Regions from separate parts of the Paenibacillus medicaginis genome, predicted to be linked through region 1. Evidence: riboswitches for the same ligand, from Rfam matches in the RefSeq annotation. Region 1 holds a riboswitch; the other holds the start of a gene.

The links. A riboswitch is a leader RNA that binds a small molecule or an ion and turns the genes downstream of it on or off. The one in region 1 is predicted to bind glycine.
Region 2: another riboswitch for glycine. It lies ahead of gcvT (glycine cleavage system aminomethyltransferase GcvT); the one in region 1 lies ahead of sdaAB (L-serine ammonia-lyase, iron-sulfur-dependent subunit beta).

What each region holds. Positions count from the first base shown of each region.
Region 1 covers NZ_JBHIRY010000019.1:98,474-107,918, forward strand. The annotation lists gene ACE5LO_RS18235 (cupin domain-containing protein) at 1-23, opposite strand, end outside; gene ACE5LO_RS18240 (amino acid ABC transporter ATP-binding protein) at 414-1,142, shown strand; gene ACE5LO_RS18245 (ABC transporter substrate-binding protein) at 1,172-2,017, shown strand; gene ACE5LO_RS18250 (amino acid ABC transporter permease) at 2,090-2,749, shown strand; gene ACE5LO_RS18255 (amino acid ABC transporter permease) at 2,765-3,415, shown strand; glycine riboswitch at 3,499-3,611, shown strand; glycine riboswitch at 3,615-3,697, shown strand; gene sdaAB (L-serine ammonia-lyase, iron-sulfur-dependent subunit beta) at 3,785-4,471, shown strand; gene sdaAA (L-serine ammonia-lyase, iron-sulfur-dependent, subunit alpha) at 4,498-5,406, shown strand; gene ACE5LO_RS18270 (Ig-like domain-containing protein) at 5,520-8,384, opposite strand; gene ACE5LO_RS18275 (response regulator) at 8,473-9,445, opposite strand, start outside.
Region 2 covers NZ_JBHIRY010000018.1:70,973-80,417, forward strand. The annotation lists gene gcvPB (aminomethyl-transferring glycine dehydrogenase subunit GcvPB) at 1-1,073, opposite strand, end outside; gene gcvPA (aminomethyl-transferring glycine dehydrogenase subunit GcvPA) at 1,070-2,425, opposite strand; gene gcvT (glycine cleavage system aminomethyltransferase GcvT) at 2,466-3,566, opposite strand; glycine riboswitch at 3,658-3,751, opposite strand; glycine riboswitch at 3,752-3,871, opposite strand; gene gcvH (glycine cleavage system protein GcvH) at 4,222-4,617, shown strand; gene ACE5LO_RS17640 (PTS mannitol transporter subunit IIBC) at 5,171-6,628, shown strand; gene ACE5LO_RS17645 (BglG family transcription antiterminator) at 6,708-8,786, shown strand; gene ACE5LO_RS17650 (PTS mannitol transporter subunit IIA) at 8,783-9,217, shown strand; gene ACE5LO_RS17655 (mannitol-1-phosphate 5-dehydrogenase) at 9,214-9,445, shown strand, end outside.

The DNA.
Region 1 (9,445 bases):
AGCGGGGAAACAGGTTTGCTCATCATCATTACCTTCCTTTATTAAAAATATTGCCTTATTCAAACAAAGACGCTCCCTCTACTGTAAGACACTTACATACATTTGTCACGCAGCAGTCGTGAAATACTATATTCCCTTTACGATATGCTTATGCCTCCATATCTATATGGCTTATGCTTCCATATTTATATGCTTATGCTTCCATATCTTAATCTTGTGTTATCTTTCTTCACAAAAAATCTTGAAATTCCCATAATATCATTGTATCATGAATTATCTATCTTTATCGTGTTCTATTAGCTAACATAACAAAAATGTGTTTATTTTACAGCTACGATGTTAAAATGGAGGCATAGACACTAGCTACTGGCTACTGAACTTAGAGCTTAAGCACAGACAAAGGGGGGCTCGTTCTGATTCAGTTTCGGAACGTCAACAAATATTACGGCAGCTTTCAAGTTCTGAAAGACATCAACCTGACGATTGAAGAAGGCCAGGTCGTTGTGATTATTGGCCCTTCCGGTTCCGGTAAGAGTACACTGCTTCGCTGCATGAACCGTCTGGAGACGATTTCCAGCGGCGAGCTGATCGTCAACGGTGTGCAGCTTCATGACAAGAAAGTGGACATCAACAAGTTCCGCCGCAACATCGGCATGGTTTTCCAGCACTTCAACCTTTATCCTCATAAGCGGGTCATTGACAACATCGTGCTTGCTCCGACGAAGGTTCTCGGTGTGACTAAATCGGAAGCCGCCGCGACAGCCATGACTTATCTGAAGCGGGTTGGCATTGAAGACAAGGCACAGAGCTATCCTTCACAGCTGTCCGGAGGACAGCAGCAGCGTGTCGCCATCGCACGGGGGCTAGCCATGAAACCCCAGGTCATGCTGTTTGATGAGCCGACGTCGGCACTCGACCCCGAGACGATTGGTGAAGTGCTTGATGTGATGCGTTCTCTTGCCCATGATGGCATGACGATGGTGATTGTCACCCATGAGATGGGCTTTGCCCGCGAGGTTGCCGACAGGGTCATTTTTATGGATCAGGGTCAGATTCTGGAAGACAGTACGCCGGCCGAGTTTTTTGCCGAGCCGCGTGAAGAACGTGCACGCACGTTCCTTAGCCGTTTGATCAACCACTAAATATAAAGCTTTGAAAGGGGTTCAATCTTATGAAAAAAGGTTTGAAATGGAATGCGCTTTTGCTGCTCGTCCTCTCTTTCGCTCTCGTTCTTGCCGCATGCGGCAACAATGCTTCATCCGGCACCAACACCGGCTCTTCCGGTGAATCCGGCGGCAAAGCGCAAAGCGCGCTGGATGCCATCAAGGAACGCGGCAAGCTCGTTGTCGGTGTAAAGAGCGACACCAAGCTTTTCGGTCTGAAAAACACCGGCACCGGTGAAATCGAAGGCTTCGACGTGGATATCGCAAAAGCGATCGCAAAGCACATTTTGGGTGACGAATCCAAGATTGAACTGAAAGAAGTAACCTCCAAGACCCGCATTCCCCTCCTGCAAAACGGCGAAATCGACATGATCGTCGCAACGATGACGATTACGGAAGAACGCAAGCAGCAGGTTGACTTCAGCGACGTATATTTTGAAGCAGGCCAATCCCTGCTCGTTCCGAAGGGAAGCCCGATTACCGGCGTAGATTCTTTGACTAAAGGCACAACCGTGCTCGCCGTTAAAGGCTCCACCTCCGTAAAAAATATCAGGGAAAAGGCTCCGGAAGCCGAAGTGCTTGAATTTGAAAACTATCAGGATGCCTTCAACGCGCTCAAAGCCAATAAAGGCGACACCCTGACAACAGACAACGCCATTCTGCTCGGAATGCAGCAGCAGGACCCGAACTTCGAGCTGGTAGGCGGCAACTTCACGGACGAACCCTACGGCATCGCAGTGAAGAAAGGCTCCAGCGATCTGCTGCAGGCGGTCAACGATACGCTGGCTGACCTGAAGTCAAGCGGTGATTATGACAAACTGTATGAGCAGTGGCTTGGCGTTAAACCTGAATAAAAGAATGGCGGAAGGAGCCGCAGCAGCGTGCTCCTTCTTGCTTGCCATCGGTTAACGGAGGTGTGATCCGACATGCTAACTTTTGACGTTAATGTCCTGTTCAATTATTGGGACTTGTACATGGAAGGCTTCCTGAACACCATCAAGGTCAGCCTGATTGCTCTTGTGGCAAGCTTTCTGCTTGGCGCCTTGATTGCCATTTTCCGGATAGCACCCTTCAAACCACTGAATTGGCTTGGTACCGTTTATGTGGAAATCTTCCGGAATATCCCGCTGTTGATCACAGTCTATATTTTCTATCTGGGTCTCGGTCCTCTTGGCATCAACCTTGACGGTTTTGCTTCTGGCACTATTGGATTGTCCATTTATACCGCCGCTTATATAGCGGAAGCCATACGGGCGGGCATTCAGACAGTGCCCAAAGGCCAGATGGAAGCCGGCCGCTCGTCCGGCTTGACGTACAATCAGACGATGATCCATATCATTCTACCGCAGGCCATCAAGATCGCGCTGCCGGCCATGGGCAATCAGTTCATTAACCTGTTCAAGAACTCATCCATTCTCGCTGTCGTGGCCGCCGCAGATTTGATGCTGATGTCCGACCGGATCAATTCGGAGACATTTTTGCCTGTCAGCGTTTATGCGTTCACCGCTGTATTATATCTGGTCGTCACCCTTCCGCTCAGCTTTGTCATGCTGTACATGGAAAAACGGCTGGCCAGAACAACTTAAGGAGGGAAGCCACTTATGGATTTTGCTGGATTATTTTCCGGGCCTAACGTCAAATTTATACTGCAGGGCTTCCTCCTTACGTTGGAAGTCGGCATCTGGTCCATTGCCATCAGCACAATCGCGGGTATTATCTTCGGGGTTCTGCGTTATACTCGAATCCCCGTGATCTCGCAGGCTGCTGCCACCCTTATTGACCTGATCCGCAACCTGCCGCTGCTGCTCATCATTTATTTCCTGTTCCTCGTCCTCAAGCCGCTCGGATTTGATGTCGAATTGAAATGGTCCGCCATCATCGGCTTGTCCATTTTCGAAGGCGCCATGATTGCCGAGGTGGTGCGCAGTGGCCTGAAATCGGTCGATAAGGGGCAGATTGAAGCTGCAAGGTCGTCCGGTTTGAATTACACGCAGACCTTGTGGCATATCATTCTTCCGCAGGGCCTGCGGCGCATGATACCGCCCCTGGTCAGCCAGTACATTTCATTGATGAAGGATACTTCACTGGCGGTCATCATCTCGCTGCCTGAACTGACGCACAGCGCACAAATTGCCGGTGCCCAGAATCAGTCGTACGTTATTCCGGCCCTGCTGTTTGCGGCGTTCCTGTACTTTGCTGTAAACTATAGCATGTCGCTGATTGCCAGGAAGCTGGAAGTGCGGACCCACTGAGCAACTATGGGCCAGTGAGCATTGACACGCTGGCGGCCATCCTTTACTCTTAATTTGAATCATTGAACTGAATACCGCCGCGGATGAAGCTGACGGGAGAGACCTGATCCACGGAGGATACAGGGCACCGAAGGAGCAAGCTGCACGGCACCCGGCCGGCAGTTAATCTCTCAGGTACATGTACCGCCAGCCGACGCAGCTCTGGAGAGAGCATTTTTGAAGCCACCCAAGGGGTAAGACGGGCCAGTGCCTGTCGGAAACTCTCAGGTACAAAGGACAGAGACAAGGGACTATTCCTTGTTCTGTCCTTTTTTGTGCTTACATATTACGTAAGTAAATGAATACTGCACCAGATCAGGAGGAATGGATATGCGCTTCAAGGATGTGTTCTCCATCATTGGCCCGGCCATGACGGGCCCGTCAAGCTCGCATACCGCCGGTGCCGTTCGTCTTGGCCGCATGGCCCGGCACTGGCTCGGTGGAGTGCCTGAGCAGGCCAAAATGACGCTGTACGGCTCTTTTGCAGATACTTACAAAGGGCATGGCACGGATCTGGCCCTGCTGAGCGGTTTGCTTGATTACGATACCGATGATGCCCGCATTCCCGATGCCGAGCAGTGGGCGGAGCAGGCCGGGATGACATTTGAGTTTGTTGCCAGCAGCCTCCCCGCTCCTCATCCCAATACCGTCCGCTTTGAACTGCAGCGCGGCGGCGAACAGCGCACGCTGCTCGGTTCATCCATTGGCGGGGGAAATATAAATGTACAGCAGCTCAATGAGTTCCGTGTCAATTTGACGGGCGAGCTTCCGGCCTTGATCCTGCTTCATTCCGACAAGCCTGGCATGCTCGGGGCTGTAACCTCCGGGCTCGGGGCCGCCAGCGTCAATATCGCTTATATGCATGTGGACCGCAAAGGGCGGGACGGCGAGGCTTTAACCGCAATTGAGACGGACAGCGCTGTCCCTGAACAGGTCATCACGCAGCTGCAGTCATTAGCCCATATGTACGAAGTAAGAAAGATCGATATCCGCAACAAAAACAGGCGTCTGCCATAAATGCCAATAAAGGAGCAAAATAAGCGATGCGTTTCAGTCATCTTCACGAAATCAGCAAAATCTGCCGGCAAGAGTCCAAGACCATCAGCACTTTAATGATCGAAGAACAATCCCGGGAGACGGACACCCCTGCCCAGGACGTGATCAGCCAGATGACCGACTATTACGAGGTGATGAAGGAAGCCGTGCGCCGCGGCCAGACAGAGAATACCGTATCACGCAGCGGCTTAACGGGCGGAGACGGCAAACGGGTGGCGGATTATCTGCGGTCAGGTGAAACCTGCTCAGGAGATGCCTCAGCCCTCGCCATGGCCTATGCCCTTTCCGTCTCTGAGGTAAATGCCTCGATGGGTCGTATTGTCGCTACACCAACAGCCGGCTCCTGCGGTGTCATTCCCGGGGTATTCATCAGCGCCCAGGAGCGATTCGGATGGTCGGATGAGCACATGGTGCGCGGTCTCTTCGCGGCGGGAGCCATCGGTTACGTGATCGCCAACAATTCATTTATCTCCGGCGCCGAAGGAGGCTGTCAGGCCGAGATCGGCTCCGCCATTGGCATGGCCGCAGGCGCCATGGTCGAGCTGCGCGGCGGCACCCCGGAGCAGGCGGTTCATGCGGTCGGCCTTGCCTTGAAAAATACGCTGGGTCTCATCTGCGATCCTGTAGCCGGCCTCGTCGAAATCCCCTGTATCGTCCGCAACGGACTCGGGGCGGTGACGGCTCTGGCTGCGGCTGATATGGCACTGGCAGGCGTACGCAGCGCCATTCCATCGGATGAAGTCATTGATGTCATGCTTGAAGTCGGCAGCGCCATGCCTGTCAAGCACCGGGAGACCGCCAAGGGCGGCCTTGCCCAGACCCCGACGGGCCGACGGATGACAGAATCACTAGCCGGCAGCCGCAAGGCAGAGGCAGGGGCAGGGGATAAAAGTTAGTTCCGTTCTTGATTCAGCAACGTTCAGCAACGTACCTCACCCGCCATCGTGCAGTATAACGGAAAAAGGCCGTTCCCGTTTCACCGGGAGCGGCCTTTCTGCTCATAAACCCATTATTTTTCTGTTACATTGACAACAACCTTGGCTGTCTTGCCGGCAAACTTCAGCGTGACGGTGGTTTTCCCTTTGCTGATGCCTTTAATCCCTCCGTCTTTAGCTGTAGCCACCAGAATTCTGGAGGAGGTCCATACTCCTTTTTTCGTTACATCCCCCTCTGTGCCGTCCACATACGTAGCCGTTCCGGCCAGTTGCACCTGCTGGCCGACAGTAAGGTTCAACAATACCTCGCTGGTCTCAAGGTATTTCAGCGCATCCACCGTAACCGGCACTTTGACCGTCTTACCACCGTATTTTGCCGTAATACTGGTCTTGCCGTATCCGGTTGCCGTTACGGTGCCGCCCTTCACAGTGGCTACCTTGTAGCTGCCTGTTGTCCATTCGGCTTTGTCCGTCACGTCGATGGTCGAACCGTCGCTTAGTGTGGCTGTAACTTTAATATTATCCGTTTCACCCGTTTTCAGTGAAAGGGTAACTTCGGATGCTGATATTTTTGTGGCCGTGTCTACGTAAACCGTTATGGTTACCTTTTGACCGCCATATTTTGCCGTAATATTCGCTTTGCCTTTTTTATATGCGGTGACATTACCGTTCTTGACGGAAGCAATCGCCGCACTGCTTGAAGACCATTCCGCGTCTTTCGTTACATTTCTTGTATCGCCCTTCGAATTCGTTGCTGTGAGCGTAATCAGTTGGGGGGCATCTCCTGCCGACATGACAATCAGAATTTTATCGGCCTCAAGCTCAGCAGCAAGGCCCACTTCCACTTTAACGGTCGCTTTCAGACTTCCATAGGTAGCCGTTACAGTGGCTTCACCCTCAGCCATGCCTGTGATCAAGCCTGAAGAATCAACCGTCGCAGCTTTAGCGCTGCTTGTGGTCCATTCCGCTTCATTGGTCACATCTTCCGTGGTTCCATCTTTGTAAGTTACCGTGAGCTGTTGCTGGTACGTATCATCAATATCGAGAACGAGTGATTTGGATTTCACTTCCAGCTTTGCAGGCTCGCCAACTGTGACGGTAACTGTGGCTGTTTTGCCGTTGTAGGTTGCGGTAATGACCGCAGTTCCTTTTTTGTAAGCCGTCAGCTTGCCCTGGTTCACATATACAATACTATCATTATCGGATGTCCAGGTTGTACTATCGGTTACAACTTCCGTCGATCCGTCTGTATAAGTTACTTTGGCTGTCAATTGAACCGGTTTCCCGTTCTCAGACATGGAAATTTTCGAGCTGCCGATGTCCAAATGGGATGCTGTCTCCACATTGACGGTGATGGTAGCCGTTTTACCGCCATATGCCGCTGTAATCGTAGCGGTCCCGGAGCTATATGCCGTAATCAGTCCACCGTCAGACACAGAGGCAACGGCTTCGTTGCTCGATGTCCAGGCAGCCTGGCTTGTAACATCGGTTTCGTTTTCATCCTTCAATACAGGCTGATGGGTGCCTTTGACAGCCAGATAGACTGCGGACTTGTCCACGCTCAGCGTGTTGACTTGGCCCACCTTTACAGGCAGGGTTGCCGTCTGTGTGCCATAACTTGCCGTAATTGTCGTCGTCCCTGCACTATACCCGATCACGAAGCCGTCCTTCACATCTGCTACGGACGGGCTGCTGGACGAGTAAGAAGCGCTTGCTGTCACATTTTTACGGGTACCGTCCGCAAATGTCGCGGTCAGCTCCAGCTGCTGCTTCCCGCCAACGGAATCAAGAATGACCTGGCCCTGACTAAAGTCAAGATAGCGGGCAACCTCCACACTTACCTTGACTGTTGCCGTTTTATCGCCGTATTTGGCAGTGATCGTAGCTACTCCTGCTTTGTTGGCTGTGACCTTGCCCTTATACACGCTGGCAATGCTCTCATCACTTGATGTCCACTGAGCGTCAGCGGTAATATCCTTGGCCGCAGCCTCAGGATAAGATGCGGTCAATTTAAGCTGCTTCTCTCCGCCAATCCCGAGGAACAGATCCTCATTGTCCACGGTCAGCTTGCTTGTTTTCTCGACCGTTACGTTGATAGTGGCTGTCTTGGTTCCGTACTCGGCTGTAATGACTGCGGTCCCCTGTTTATAAGGTGTAATGCTGCCTTTCAGCACATCGGCCACCGCTTCATCACTGGAGGACCACTCGGCAGCAGCAGTTACGTCCTCGGTTGTTCCGTCAGGAAAAGTAGCGGTCAACGTGACTGTCTCCGAACCCTCGCTAAGCAAAAGGGAGACATCCGTGGTGCTTGGTGTAATGCGCTTCACCACATCCACAGTTACCTCTACCGAAACGGTCTGCTTGCCGTATACGCCGGTAATGGTTGCCTTACCGGCCCCAATACCTGTCACTGCGCCATTCACGACCGTAGCGACAGCCGGGCTGCTGGATGTCCATTCCGCCTGATTAGCCACCTTATTGTCTGTCGTATTATCACTGTAAGTGGCTGTGAGTGTAATTTGTTCAGATGCTCCCTTGCGAATATTCAGGCTCGTTACATCTGCGGTCAAAGCTTTTACGTTCTTGGTGACTGTAATGGAAGCCGATTGGGAAAATGCTTTGCCGTCCCCGTCCTTGAAAATGGCAACGATCGTTGCTGTTCCCACCGACTTGGCGGTAACTGTACCGTTATATACGGAAGCAATGGAAGTGTCATCACTTGTCCAATCAGCATTAATCGTTACGTCCGAGGTTTTGGCATCGCTATATACGGCTGTAGCGTTCAGCTTTAACGTCTCGCCAACCATCAGCTGGGCACTGTTCGCTGAGAGAACAATTTTCGAAACAGTTGTACTTGCAGCCCATGCCGGTGCGGCACCAACGATCAACAGCAGGAAGGACAGCATGATCGCGAGCGGTTTGGTCAAACGGTTCCTCAAATGATTTACCTCCGATATATGTGTATTCTTTAAACTTCATAAGTTCATATATCGGTAGATGCTGGGAAAAAATTAAGATACTTTAGTCCTATTTTGACATACCTATTCTATATTCCGTCGGAGTCATGCCGCACTTGCGGCGGAATACCTGCGTAAAATGCCTGACATCATGATACCCGATCCGGTCGGCAATATCGGCCAGCTTCAACTGGGGATCAAGCAGCAGCTTTTTGGCCTGTTCCATGCGCAGGCTGATGACATAATCCTTGTAGCCCTGGCCGGTCTTCTGTTTGAACAGCTGGCTGAAATAGACGGGATTCAGGAATACAACCGATGCTACTCCCTCAAGAGACAAGTCCTCTGTATAGTGGGCACGAATATATTGCAGCGCCACATCCACCGTATGAATCCCCTCCTTCAGCGATTCATCTCCGCCGGATACCAGGCTGCCCTCCAATGAACTGCGCAGCGCCGCGACCGCATCGGGAATGCCCGCAAAATCATGATGCGGTCCGGAAACCGCCGCCTGAAAGGGCAGCTTCAAATATCTCCGCAAATGCTCCTTCAACTGGCTGATCAGCCTGCTTGCTTCCGATTCATCCTGAAGGCGGGCGATGCCGAGCAGGCTATACCGGTCCAGGCTGACGACAAAGCCATGACCGGCCGTGTCCAGCAGCTCGGAGAGCACATTTTCAACAATAAAATGCTCCAGATGATTCTTTCGCTGCACTGCCTCCATCCCAACCATAAAAAGGTGGAATTGCGGATAATTCTGCACGAAAGGGCGAATATCCAGCTTGCCCGTATCCAGACCGAGCGCGTAGCGCTGAAATACGGCTTCTCTCAGGTAGCCCAGACTGGATTTCAGCAGCTTGCCTTCCTTCATTCTCTCCGATTCGGCCTGTACTTCTCCTGCCAGCGTCTCCACACACTCCAGCAGCTTTTTTTTGCCGATCGGCTTCAGCAGGTAATCCTTTGCGCCAAGACGTACCGCCTTCTGGGCATATTGAAATTCCGAGTGCGCGGAAATGACCACCCACTGCAAGTGCGGGTGCTTGCGC
Region 2 (9,445 bases), on a different contig from region 1:
GCGTTTTCCGATACGGCACGCAGGCCCTCCGGTCCGTAGGTGCGGATATACGCATAGGCACGGACGAGAATGCCAAAGTTGCCGTAGTATGCTTTGACACGGCCGATGGAATCGGCCTGCTCTGTATCCCAGCTGTACGTCTCATCCTCGTTTTTGACGACAAGCGGTTTTGGCAGAAACGGAATGAGCAGCTTTTTGACACCGACCGGACCGGCTCCCGGGCCGCCACCGCCGTGTGGGGTGCTCATCGTTTTGTGCAGATTCAAATGCACGACATCAAAGCCCATGTCCCCCGGACGGGTAATGCCCATAATGGCGTTGGAGTTGGCCCCATCGTAATAGAGCAGTCCACCAGCTTCATGCACAATCTCCGCAATCTCCGTGATTTGCTCTTCGAACAGTCCAAGGGTATTCGGATTCGTCAGCATAAGAGCAGCGGTGTCGCTGCCAACGGCGGCGCGCAGAGCGTCCAGGTCAACAAGTCCCCTGGCGGTTGATGGAATCGTGACCGTCTCAAATCCGGCAACTGTAGCGCTCGCCGGATTCGTTCCGTGCGAGGAATCAGGCACAATCACTTTGCTGCGGCGCTCGCCGCGGCTTTCATGATAAGCGCGGATCATCATCAGGCCGGTCCACTCTCCGTGGGCTCCGGCAGCAGGCTGCAGCGTGACGGCATCCATGCCAGTAAGTCCGGCCAAATCGTTTTGCAGTGTGTGCAACAGCTCAAGTGCACCCTGAATGCTTTCTTCCGGCTGATAAGGATGGATTTTCGCCAGTCCGGAATAACGCGCAACGTCTTCGTTGACTTTCGGATTGTATTTCATCGTACAGGAGCCAAGCGGATAAAAACCGTTATCCACCCCGAAGTTGCGGCGGGACAACTCGGTATAATGACGGATGACGTCCACCTCATAGACTTCCGGCAGCGCCGCAGGTTCGCTGCGCAGCAGCCCGGAAGGAATGAGCTCGTCAGTGGGACGGCGGGGCACATCACATGCGGGCAGCGAATATGCGATACGGCCCGGATGGCTCAATTCAAAAATCAGCGGCATATCATGTTCGGATTGAGTCATAGTAGTTCCTCCAGCACCGATGCGAATTGGTCAATCTCTTCTTTGGTTCTTTGTTCCGTTACGGCGATCAGCATGTGGTTCTTGTATTCTTCGTAGTCTCTGCCCAGATCATAACCGCCGATAAAACCGGCATCCAGCAAACGGGATTGCAAGGTCTGCATATCTGTATCCCCCGGCAGGACGAGCACGAACTCATTAAAAGTTGGGGAAGTAAACGCCGTCTTTACTCCAGGCAGGGATGTGAGACGTTCAAGAGCGTACCGGCTCTTATGCAGATTCAGCTCAGCCACCTCAATCATTCCGTTTCTGCCCATGACGGACATATAGACGGACGCGGAGAGTGCAAGCAGCGCCTGGTTGGAGCAAATATTTGACGTCGCTTTTTCGCGGCGGATATGCTGCTCACGGGCCTGAAGGGTAAGGACAAAGCCGCGTTTGCCGTTGTGGTCCTTCGTTTGGCCGACGATTCTTCCCGGAATGCGGCGCATATGCTCCTGGGATACGGCGAAATAACCGCAGGTTGGTCCGCCGAGCGAAGAGGAGATGCCAAGCGGCTGCGCATCGCCTACTACAATATCGGCTCCCAGCTTACCCGGCGCTTCAAGCAGCCCGAGCGAGAGCGGATTGGAACTGACCACCAGCAGACCCTTCTGCGCATGAATTAAATCGGCCATTGGCCGGATATTTTCAATAGAGCCGAAGAAATTGGGGTTCTGCACGAGCACGGCGGCGGTATCCTCAGTTACTGCTGCTGCGAGCGCTTCGGGATCGGTCACGCCGTTTTTGCAGCCCACTTCCACAATTTCCAGATTGAGGCCGTGTGCGTAAGTGTTCAGCACTTGACGCGCCTCCGGATGAACGGAGCGGGATACGACGATTCGTTTGCGGCGTGTGGCGGCTGCCGCCAGATTGCCTGCTTCGGCCAGCGCGGTTGCGCCGTCATACATACTGGCATTGGCTACCGCCATGCCGGTAAGCTCACATATATAGGATTGAAATTCAAAAATGGCCTGCAGCTCGCCCTGGCTAACTTCCGGCTGATAAGGGGTATATGCGGTGTAAAATTCCGAGCGGGAAATGACATGATTGATCACGGACGGAATATGGTGATCATAGATGCCTGCGCCCAGAAAGCTGGCATGGGTTTCGCTGCTGGCATTTCTGCCGGCCAGTGCCGACATATGACGGGTCAGAGCCCGCTCATCCAGCCTCGAAGAAACGGGAAGCTCATCCCGGAAACGAATTTTTTCGGGAATATCCTTGAACAGGTCCTCAATGCTGTCTGCGCCGACTGTGCGAAGCATCTCGGCGCGATCCTGCTCGGTCATCGGTAAGTATCTGTGCTGATTCATGACTGCGCTCCTCTCAATATCCGGTCTGTTCCAATTATCTCTATTTTGTGCGTTTGTAGAACGGTGCCTTGACTACCTCGGCTTTGAGGCGTTTGCCCCGGATTTCCACCTCAACCTGTGTGCCAAGCTGGGCAAAGCGGCTGTCAATCAGCGCAAGCCCTAGATTCCGCTTCAGAGTAGGGGACTGTGTGCCTGTCGTCACTTCGCCAATCTGCTCCGATTCTAAGAATACCGGGTAATGTGAACGTGGAATGCCGCGGTCCAGCATTTCCAGACCGACGAGCTTGCGGGGAGTCCCTTGCTCCTTCTGCGCAAGCAGCGCTTCCTGTCCGATAAACGACCCTTTGTCTAGCTTCACGAAAAAGCCCAGTCCCGCCTCCAGCGGGGAAATCGTCGCAGACAGCTCCTGGCCGTACAGCGGCAGCTTTGCTTCAAATCGAAGCGTATCCCGCGCTCCCAGCCCGGCGGGCACCAGCCCGTGGGATTCACCAGCCTGCATCAACCCCTGCCAGATCAACGGGGCATCCTCGGCACGGCAGTAGATCTCGAAGCCGTCTTCTCCCGTATATCCCGTGCGGGATACAAGCGCGGAAGCGCCGAATAAGCCGGCGTGTTCAATAAAGCGGAAGGAGCCGAGCGAAACGACGTTGCTATCTACGGCTACGGTAAGGATAGTGGCGGCTGCAGGACCCTGAAGGGCGAGCAGCGCAGTTTGATCCGATACATTCTCCATTTGCGCATCATCCGGTTTATGCTGCTGCAGCCATTCCCAATCCTTTGCGATATTAGAGGCATTTACGACGAGCATATAGGAATCAACGCCGCGTTTGTAAACAAGCAGGTCGTCTACGACTCCTCCATCCGGATAACACATCAGCGTATACTGGGCCTGCCCGTCTTCAAGTTTGGAAACATCGTTGGTAGTTACGCTCTGCAGGAAGCTTTCGGCTCCTGTACCTGTAACGTTGAATTCTCCCATATGGGAGACATCGAACAGTCCGGCACGTTCCCGTACGGCCTCGTGCTCCTTTTGGATGCCGCTGAACTGGACAGGCAGCTCCCAGCCGCCAAAATCAATACAGCGCACGCCGGAATATCCGGCATACAGCGGGTACAGCGGTGTTCTTTTCAATGCAGTCAACACAATTCACCTCGCACAAGAGTTGGCAGAGCTTATGAAAAAGCAAAAAAGGACAGGCCAAAGAACGGTGCATGGCTGCTCAGCCATGCTATTCTTCAGCTCTGTCCTTGATACCTGAGAGTTGCCCTGCGTGATTACAGGTTTCCCCTTGGGTGACCCGCTGCCGCGGATTCTCTCCAGAGTCGCGTCCGGTAAAGGTCCTTTTGCCTGAGAGATTCACCGTTTGTCGGCTTACTCCTTCGGCGTTACCTGCTGATTCCGCGGGTGCAAGGCAAACACGGGTCTGGTTCACCCTTCATGCTGCAGCCCGCTCGGGCCTGTTCAGATGCCGCCTTGGCGCATCATTTTCCCGGAATGTCGGTAATCTCTCCCTATACGTTCATCCGCTATTTAATCTATAACCATTAATACGCGATCACCGGAAATATGTCAATAAATTTGTCATATTTTCAGGCCTGATTACAAAATGTAAGCAGTTTCTCTTCCTAAAGTGCTTCTATCCGGAAAAAAATACGAGGTTTTCTGTAAGCTATATTGACATTTAAATCTTGCTTGGCTTAATCTTACGTTGAAAACGAGAAGTTGCAAAGAACAGTTTAAGGGAACAATGAAGTGTTTTATGGCGTGAAATTCCAGTGGAAATGGAGCGGTATACATGAGCGAAGTTAAAGAAAACTATTTGTACAGCGAAGAGCATGAGTGGGTAAAAATTACAGATGAAGGAACCTTGCTTGTTGGCATATCCGATTTCGCGCAGCATCAGCTTGGCGACATTGTGTTTGTCGAGCTGCCGGGGGAAGGAGCATCTCTGGAAGCCGGTGCAAGCGTAGGCACGATCGAGTCGGTAAAAACCGTATCTGACCTGTATGCACCGTTAAGCGGCACGGTGATTAAAGTGAACGAGTCGCTGCAGGACTCGCCGGAACTGGTCAACAGCTCGCCATACGAGGATGGCTGGATGCTTGAAATCCGGGTGGATGGCGACGTTAATGACGCGGTGAGCAAGCTGCTGAGTGCAGAGGGGTACAGTCGTCTTGTGGAAGAAGCTTAATGAAACATCCACTCTAAAATAGGATATTTGTCCTATTTACGACTTTTTTCGAGAAAATCGCATAAAGTGTATACAAGCGTATATTTGTTTTTGCAAGTATGTTCTATAAGCATGGCAGCCTGATACCTACATGAGGGATACAGCAGTCATGCTTTTTTGCCGTTTGTCCGAAAAAAATTGGAGCAAAGACATCATGTTCAGGGGAATTACGGTTAATACCGGGGAAATCAGTTTATATTAAGGTTAGGCCATATTCATAACCACGCATGGATACATGAGACTTTAGTCGTGTGAGAAATTGAGCTTGGCATAAGGTCCCAAACCCCTCTGAAAATCTTAAATTTAAATTTTGTCATCAACGTTGATGACGAAACTGCATTTTCATTTTATTGATGAAGATACCGTTTTCAATTAGGATGAAGTAAGCAAAAGGATATGAGGCCTTTTACCTAAGGGTTTGACAAAATCACAAAAAGCGACAAATCACTTCGTTTTAGTAGCGAATTTTGACGAATCCTTGTTGAGGTTTCAATACATTGAGGAGGTTTTTTACATGAGTTCAGTGGACGCTAAGTCCGGAAGCGGCGGAGGCTTGCGCGTTGGAGTGCAAAAATTCGGACGCTTCCTGAGCGGCATGGTTATGCCAAACATGGGCGCATTTATCGCCTGGGGCTTGATTACGGCCCTCTTTATTCCAACAGGCTGGTTCCCGAATGAAACGTTCGGAGCATTGGTTGGCCCAATGATCACGTACCTGCTGCCGCTGTTAATCGGTTACACGGGCGGTACAATGGTACACGGGCAGCGCGGCGGCGTGGTCGGCGCGATCATGACCATCGGTGTCATTGTCGGCGCGGACATTCCGATGTTCCTTGGCGCGATGGCAGCAGGCCCGTTCGGTGCCTGGGTGATCAAACAATTTGACAAAGCTGTTGAAGGCAAAATTAAATCCGGTTTCGAGATGCTGGTTAACAACTTCTCTGCCGGTATTATCGGCGGGGCGCTTGCACTGCTTGCGCATACCATTATTGGTCCGGTTATTGAAGCGATCAGCAGCGTGTTATCTGCTGGCGTTCAGTTCTTGATGGATGCAGGACTGCTGCCACTCGTCAACTTGCTCATTGAGCCGGGTAAAGTATTGTTCCTGAACAACGCTATTAACCATGGGATTTTGACACCACTTGCAACCGAGCAGGCTTCACAGATGGGCAAATCCATTTTGTTCATGCTGGAGTCCAACCCTGGACCGGGTATTGGTATTCTGCTTGCATACTGCTTCCTGGGCCGCGGGACGGCTAGAGCTTCTGCTCCAGGCGCAGCGATCATTCATTTCTTTGGCGGTATTCATGAGATCTACTTCCCGTACATTCTGATGAGACCGATTCTGATCCTGGCTGCAATGGCCGGCGGTGTTGCGGGTACGTTTACGTTCATGATTACAGGCGCAGGTCTGGTAGCAGCTCCTTCGCCAGGCAGTATCTTTGCTTACTTCCTTATGACGCCAAAAGGCGGTTATCTGCCGATGCTGGCAGGTGTTGTTGTAGCAGCGGTTGTCTCCTTTGTCATTGCTGCGATTTTGCTGAAGACAGGCAAACAGACAGATGAGAGCCTGGAAGATGCAGCAGATCGCATGAAAGAAATGAAGAACCAAGGAAAAACGGGTAATGCAGCCGTGGCAGCCGATAACCGTGAAGCGGATCGTGCGGCAGCAGTAGCTTCCAGCAATGTGAAAACAGATGTCAATAAAATCGTATTCTCCTGTGATGCGGGTATGGGATCAAGCGCAATGGGTGCATCCATCCTCCGCAAGAAAATGAAGGAGGCCGGCGTGGATGTGGTTGTAACGAACACGGCAATCAGCGAAATTCCGCAGGACGCAGACATCGTTATTACACAGAAGACGCTGACTGACCGTGCCAAAACGGTTGCGCCGAAGGCGGAGCATATTTCCATCGACAACTTCCTGAAGAGTCCTGAATATGAGGAATTGGTTGAACGTCTGAAAAAATAAATCTTAATTGCCTTTCGGCAAAGCTTTTTCAGGTCAATGGCACAGGCAGTTCAAGGGCGAATCGGGAGGGACGGGTATCATGAATATTACCAAACGACAAAGCGAAATTCTTGAATTCCTGCTGCAGCAGACGAAAGAGGTGACTGCGGGCGACATTGCCGCCCGCATCAATGTCAGCACGAGAACCGTTCTGCGCGAGCTGAGCGCGGTGGAGAAATGGCTGGAGCCCAACGGGGTCAGGCTGGAGAAAAAATCCGGGATCGGAATCCATTTGGATGCCGATCCCTCTCGGCTTTTCCAGCTTCGTCAGCAGCTTTTCCGTTCGGAATCGGTAGAGTATTCAGCAGAAGAAAGAAAAATTTACAGCTTATGTATACTGCTGGATGACAGAGAGCCGATCAAGCTGCTGTCGCTGGCGGCTGATTTAAAGGTAACGGTCGCGACTGTCAGCCATGATCTTGACGAGCTGCAGTCCTGGATCGAGAAGCATGGGCTTACCCTTGTGCGCAGGCGCGGTTACGGTGTGCGGATCACAGGCAGGGAATCCGACATCAGGCGGGCTATTTCCGAGCTGGGGCTGGAGCATCTGGATGAATCCGATTTGTTCGGAAGGGATTTGTCCAGACATTCATCCCATGCCATGGATAAACTGATGGAACTGATCGGCAGAGATGTGATGCTGACGGTGGAGAACGCCTTGTGGCAGCCGAATGAAAAATGGCTGGAAAACATGGTAGAGAGCAAATACATGGAGCTGCTGATTCAGCTTTCCGTAGCCATCGCCCGCATCCGGCGAGGATTTGCGGCCAAGCAGCCGGAATCGGAGCTGATCCTGGGGACTCATGAAGAAGAGGATAAGGTCCGCGCGGCGATGGTGGAGCGCATTTGCGCCGAACTGTCGGTTGCGCTGTCCCTTCACTTTACGGAGCAGGAGAAAAAATATTTCAGACATCTGTTCCGCTCCGCCGAGGACCGCTCGACAAGGCTGCTGCCGCTGGATGATCTGGTGCTGCTGGAAATAGTGAATGAGCTGATCCGCCGGGTGGAGGAAAACGCAGGTGTGCATTTTGGAGAGGATCGCCTCCTGCGTGAAGGTCTGATTGCCCATGTCGAGCCGGTCATTAAACGGCTGAAAGAAGGGAATGACATCCGTAATCCGCTGCTGCAGCAGATCCGCAAGGATTATGCCGAACTGTTCGAAGCGGTCAAGGAGGCCGTATCGGGCATGATCGAGCTGAATGTGCCTGATGAAGAAGTGGGATTTCTGGTCATGCACTTCGGCGCTTCCATTGAGCGGCTGCGCCAGCTGCAGCGGGAGGTGCGTGCCATTGTGGTATGCACCAGCGGAATCGGATCTTCCAGACTACTGGCCACCCGGCTGGCGAAGGAGCTTCCGCAAATCAGGATTGTGGACCGGGCCTCGTGGTTCGAGGCGGCCCGTATTCCCAAGGAGGATTACGATCTGGTCATTTCGACCGTCGATCTGCCGCTTGAGAGGGACCGTTATCTGAAAATCAGTCCACTGCTGACGCAGGAGGAGAGTGACCGCCTGCGTCATTTTATCCAGAACATAACACTCAAGAAAGTCAGCGGCAGGCAAAGGCAGACCGTGGAACCGAACCAGGGATTGGGGTGGCTGGTCGGGTTGAAGGACAGTCTGCAGGAGATTGTGCGGATCGTGCAGAATTTTCATGTCTATCCACTGGATAACCATGGAATGGATATGAATGAAGTTTTGTATGCCATGTGCATTTCCGAGGTCGGACGGGGAACCGTGAATGATCCGGAAGCCGTGGCTGAGCTTCTGGCCGAACGAGAGCAGCAAGGCAGCCAGGTGATTCCAGATACACCGCTGGCCTTGTTCCATACACGCAGCAGACACATCCGCACGCCTTCGCTATCGCTCTACAGGCTGAACGAGCCGCTGCAGTTGGAAGGAGCACAAGAAGCAGTAAAGCAGGTGCTGTTAATGCTGGGTCCACGCGAGCTGTCCAAGGAAAGCCTGGAGGTACTCAGTGAAATCAGCGCGCTGCTGCTTCAGGGAGAGATGATTACACTGCTGGAGAACGGAAGCCGGGATGAGATCACCAGCTATATGGCGGATGAACTGGCCGATTTTTTCCGCAGTAAACTAGAGACAGGGAGGACCATACAATGAGCATCATGTCCACAGACAAAGTAAAATTGAACGCAACAGCGAATGACAAATACGAGGCGATCCGCATGGCGGGCCAAATCCTGCTGGATGCCGGTCACATTACGGAAGCATACATCGACAAAATGATCGAGCGTGAAGAAATCGTGTCCACCTATGTAGGTAACGGACTGGCGATTCCGCACGGAACGAAAGAATCCAAGGAATTCATCAACTCTACAGGCATCTCCATTATCCAGTTCCCGCAGGGTGTGGATTTTAATGGGGAGAATGCATATATGGTGATCGGCATCGCGGCACAGGGAGGAGAACACATGGAGATTCTGACCGGAATCGCTGTGGTATGCTCCGAGGAAGAGAATATGGACAAACTGCGCAATGCCACAAGTGCACAGGAAATTATCGACCTGTTTGAAAGCGAGATGGAACTATGAGAGCGGTCCACTTCGGAGCAGGCAACATCGGACGCGGATTTATCGGATTGCTGCTGTCGCGCGCCGGATATGAAGTGATTTTCTCTGATGTCAACGATACACTCGTGTCCGAGCTGTGCAGCCGCAAGCAGTATACCGTGGAATTGGCCAATGATGCCAAGGACACGGAAACCGTAACTAATGTAACCGCCATTGACGGAAAAAATGTGGATGAGGTAGCCAGCGCTG